Regions from separate parts of the Terribacillus sp. AE2B 122 genome, predicted to be linked through region 2. Evidence: a T-box and tRNA genes for the amino acid it is inferred to sense, from the RefSeq annotation. Region 2 holds a T-box; the other holds one or more tRNA genes.
The links. A T-box is a leader RNA that pairs with one kind of tRNA and senses whether it is charged. The one in region 2 lies ahead of alaS (alanine--tRNA ligase), so its partner is inferred to be a tRNA-Ala.
Positions count from the first base shown of each region.

Region 1: it has a tRNA-Ala gene. The T-box ahead of alaS (alanine--tRNA ligase) is inferred to sense a tRNA for this amino acid. The anticodon was not compared.

Region 1 covers NZ_LR700945.1:265,819-268,227, reverse strand. Annotated here, with positions in the region: gene AE2B122_RS12235 (hypothetical protein) at 1-323, opposite strand, end outside; gene AE2B122_RS12230 (exonuclease domain-containing protein) at 368-1,255, opposite strand; tRNA gene AE2B122_RS12225 (tRNA-Ala) at 1,395-1,467, shown strand; gene AE2B122_RS12220 (arsenic transporter) at 1,874-2,409, shown strand, end outside.
Region 2 covers NZ_LR700942.1:302,633-305,041, forward strand. Annotated here, with positions in the region: gene AE2B122_RS01525 (AI-2E family transporter) at 1-858, shown strand, start outside; T-box leader at 901-1,113, shown strand; gene alaS (alanine--tRNA ligase) at 1,167-2,409, shown strand, end outside.

The sequences.
Region 1 (2,409 bases), on a different contig from region 2:
TCCTCTGGAAGTTCTGGCTGCTGCCAATAGAAAAGATTTTCCGCTGCCTGCATTATCAACTGCTTAGATTCCGGACAAATACGGTAATAATAATTCGGTACAGATACATTAGCACCGAAAAGGTTAGCTCTTGTAGCGTTATCATGGACAATTTCCTGGAAATACGGCTCCAGTTCTTGCAGCAGCCGATGCAGCGTTTCCTTTTGCCCCATCATCTTCTTAGGAAGCACGGCAAAACTGACTGTATCACAACTATCAAATAATCTATCCAGCAATTGTATATACGCCTCTTTAGTCAGATCGGTTTCCTTTAATTCATACATCGTGTCCCCTCCATAAAAAGAGGAGTTCTCGTACCGAGAACTCCTTACACCAATGATAGGAATTTTTCTTCTGAGATGATCCGCAGCGGACGTCCATACTCAATCATCCGCTCCGCTTGAATGAGTTTACTCGTTTTCTTGCCGGCAGCGAATTTTTCATAATCTCTAGCTCCGACAACAAGATAGCGGGTAGACGTGTCCATTTTATCTGTGTGCACGCCGCCTACATTGACTAGTCTTTGGATGGCATCCTTTCGCTTCAAACTCTTCATCGTCCCCGTGAACATTACCTGTTTCCGATAGAACGGGTGGGCTGGATCAAATTGATCTGTCTGTGGCTTGATATCCCCGTATCTTGATCTGCTGCCAGATGAGCTTGTATCATGAATGCTTTTCCGATTGACCTTCAACACATTGGTCAGTTCCTCTATACTCTGTACTCCAGAATCCGCCATCGCATGCAGAAAGATATTTGCGGCAACTCGCGCATCCTCCATGGCATTATGGTGCTCGAACGTGATCTCCTTGCTGGCAGCTAACGTATTCAGCCGATGGTTCTCCATATCCGGCCACACCTTCTTGCCGATAATCCGCGTACATAGATAATCAAAATCCGGCATTTCCAATCCGTAACGTGCCACCGCTTTTCGAATGACACCCATATCGAAACTCGCGTTATGCGCGATGACAACATTACCTGCCAGATAACTGCTTAACTTCGGCCAAATTTCCTTGAACGTCGGCGCATCTTCCACATCTCGCGGAAGGATCCCATGCACGTGGATATTCTGTTCTTCGAATTCCATCAATGGATTGATCAAGGTATACCATTCATCAATCACACCCGTCTCATCCGCTACAGCAACACCTACCGAACAAGCACTTGACCAATATCGATTCGCCGTCTCAAAATCTATACTCACAAACCGCACTGCATCGTCCTCCAAATCGACTTTTGTTAAATAGATTATATCATAGCAGCCGGTAGAGTCCGATAATCGTGCTTATGAAAAAATGTTGCCAGTAAAGGAAAGAAGCGCTATAATACTTTTGTGACGATAAATCAAATACGGGGCATTAGCTCAGCTGGGAGAGCGCTTCGCTGGCAGCGAAGAGGTCAGCGGTTCGAGCCCGCTATGCTCCATCTTTCAAAAACCCTTATTTTTAAGGGTTTTTTCTTATTGCATTTTTAAGCTCGTGCCTCAGACTTAACTATAAGGTTCCTCTAACCTCATTTCCTTCCTTCTATCTACCTTTTACACTTCTATACTTATTCATTTATAAGAAATCTAGCATAAGAACCTACGTTTCTAGTTACCCTTTGCTTTACGTCTCCATAATTCCTGTAGAAAGCCCCCCTGTAAACGTACATGGACGGTGCCTTCCATTTCTCTTTCTAGACAAATCACTCTAGCAGACAAACATACATTTCGACAATTTAGGTATAAAAATCTAGTCCTTCTATCCGAATTTGAATATACATGTAAAAAACAGGTCGGGGGAGGTTCAAACTTCCGATAAAAAAAGGAAGGAGAAAGGAGTTGTGCAAGATGACATTAGAAATAGGAATTACCGTATTCACATTCCTAGCTACTATGCTGGTCATCTTTTGGAGGCCGCGGGGACTTAATGAAGCTGTCCCAGCAGCAGTAGGTGCTGCGATAATTTTATTGACAGGAATAGTTTCAGGTCCTGATGCGGCAGATATAATGGATAAGATTGGAGGCGCCGCTATTACGATCATGGCCACAATCGTCATGGCGGTTATATTGGAGAGTTTCGGTTTCTTTCACTGGGTTGCTGCAAAGTTAGCTAATTTAGCTCGAGGTTCAGGGTATCGGTTATATTGGTACATTCAACTCTTATGCTTCTTAATGACACTCTTATTCAATAACGATGGAAGTATCTTAATTACAACACCAATCCTAATTTTACTACTTAGGAATCTCCGCTTACCGACACATCAGCAAATTCCATATTTATTGAGTGGTGCCCTTATCGCTACAGCCTCAAGTGCACCGATTGGAGTGAGCAACCTCGTTAATTTGATTGCCCTGGAAATAATTGATATGTCACTTTACATGCA
Region 2 (2,409 bases):
CGACTGCCGCGCTGGCTGTCAATCCTGATTATATATACGCTGTTTTTCGGTCTTACCGGGTTCCTGCTTTACAAAGGCTTTCCGGTTCTGATCAGTCAGGTAAAGGAATTCAGCCATAATCTGCCGGCGTTGACACAACGTTATGATCATTATGTGCAATTCATGTATGAACGGACAGCGTTCCTGCCGGAAACAGTGCATGATCAAATGGATAGCATACTGCATGGCTTAGAACAGCGCGCAGAAGGATTTCTAAAAGATCTCTTGCATATATGGAACAAGCTGCCGCAAGTAGTCATTTTTCTTGTCGTTACGCCAGTTATCGTCTTTTATATGCTGAAAGATACGGATAAAATCGGCAATGCAGGTCTCATGTTGCTGCCTCGGCGTTTTCGGAGCAGGATCAAAAGCTTAGTGCTTCGGATTGATAGTAATCTAGGCTACTATATTCGCGGCGTGCTGCTTGTTAGCAGCATTGTCAGTCTTCTGACTTGGACAGCGTTCACGCTTATTAAGCTACCGTATTCTTTGGTTTTAGCTTTACTGGTAGGGGCAACGAATATCATTCCTTATTTCGGTCCGATCATCGGGGCCGTTCCTGCTATTCTCGTTGGAATAACTATCAGCCCGAAAACGGCTCTCCTTGCAGGAATCATGGTTTTTATTATTCAATTGATCGAAGGGAACCTGCTTTCTCCCTTTATCGTCGGGAAAAGCATCCATATCCATCCGCTTCTGATCATTTTCGCCTTGCTTGTAGGCGGGGAACTTGGGGGTATTATTGGTATGATCGCAGCTGTTCCGTGTCTGACGATTATCAAAGCCTGCTTGGATACAGCAAAGGAGGCGGATGTTTGACAAAATCCGCTTTTTTATCTATACTAACGCTTAGATTTATAGCTAGAAGCGATGAAGGTACAAGTACATGACGTCCTTTTATTAAGAGAGGAGATTCCTTGGCTGGAAGAATCTCCATAAAAGTGTGATGGAAAGCTACACCGGAGCTCTGAGTTAATCCTTATCGGCTGCGCACCGTTATCCGCGCCTAAAGGTGATAGACCAATTTCCGGTCTATAATCAGGGTGGTACCGCGATCATACTCTCGTCCCTGCATATGGCAGGATCGGGAGTTTTTTGTGTGTTTACATAATAAAGGAGGCATTTTTATGGAAAGATTAACGTCTGCTGAAGTAAGACAGAAATTCCTCGATTTCTTCAAGGAGAAAGGACATAGCGTCGAGCCAAGTGCTTCACTTGTGCCGATTGAAGATCCTTCCTTGCTATGGATCAACAGTGGCGTTGCAACGCTGAAGAAATATTTTGACGGACGAGTTGTGCCTGAGAACCCACGCATCGTGAATGCACAAAAAAGCATCCGTACAAATGATATTGAAAATGTAGGCTTTACTGCCCGCCATCATACGTTTTTCGAAATGCTTGGAAACTTCTCTATTGGGGACTATTTCAAAAAAGAAGCTATCCTTTGGGCATGGGAGTTCCTAACAGATAAAAAATGGATCGGTTTTGATCCGGAACGATTATCCGTAACGGTTCACCCAGAAGATGAAGAAGCCTATCAGATGTGGCGTGATCTAGTTAAATTGCCAGAAGAGCGAATCATTCGTACGGAAGAAAACTTCTGGGATATCGGTGAAGGCCCGAGTGGTCCAAACTCTGAAATTTTCTATGATCGCGGAGAAGAATACGGTAATGATTCATCTGATCCAGAACTTTACCCAGGTGGTGAGAACGAGCGCTATCTGGAGATTTGGAACCTTGTATTCAGCGAGTTCAACCATAATCCAGATCACACATATACACCGCTTCCGAAACAGAACATTGATACAGGGATGGGTCTGGAGCGAATGGTATGTGTTATTCAGGACACGAAAACCAACTTCGAAACAGATCTATTCATGCCGATCATTGAGAAGACGGCTACGTTTGCGAAAAAAGCATATGGTGAAACAGCAGCAGATGATACGGCATTCAAAGTTATTGCCGATCATATCCGTACTGTATCATTCGCCATCAGTGATGGAGCGCTTCCTTCCAATGAAGGTCGAGGCTATGTACTCCGTCGTCTGATTCGTCGCGCAGTACGTTATGCGAAGAATATTGGCATCGAAAAGGCGTTCATGAAGGAGCTTGTGCCGGTTGTAGGTGAAATTATGGATGCTTTCTACCCGCAAATCCTTGAAAAACGTGAATTCATCGAGACAGTCATTCAGACAGAGGAAGAACGTTTCCATGAAACACTTGCAGATGGGCTGACTATCCTGAACCGGATCGTAGCAGAAGAAAAGGAGAAAGGAAGTAATGTCTTCCCTGGAACAGAAGTATTCCGTCTTTATGATACGTATGGTTTCCCGAAAGAACTGACAGAGGAATATGTCAGTGAAGAAGGCT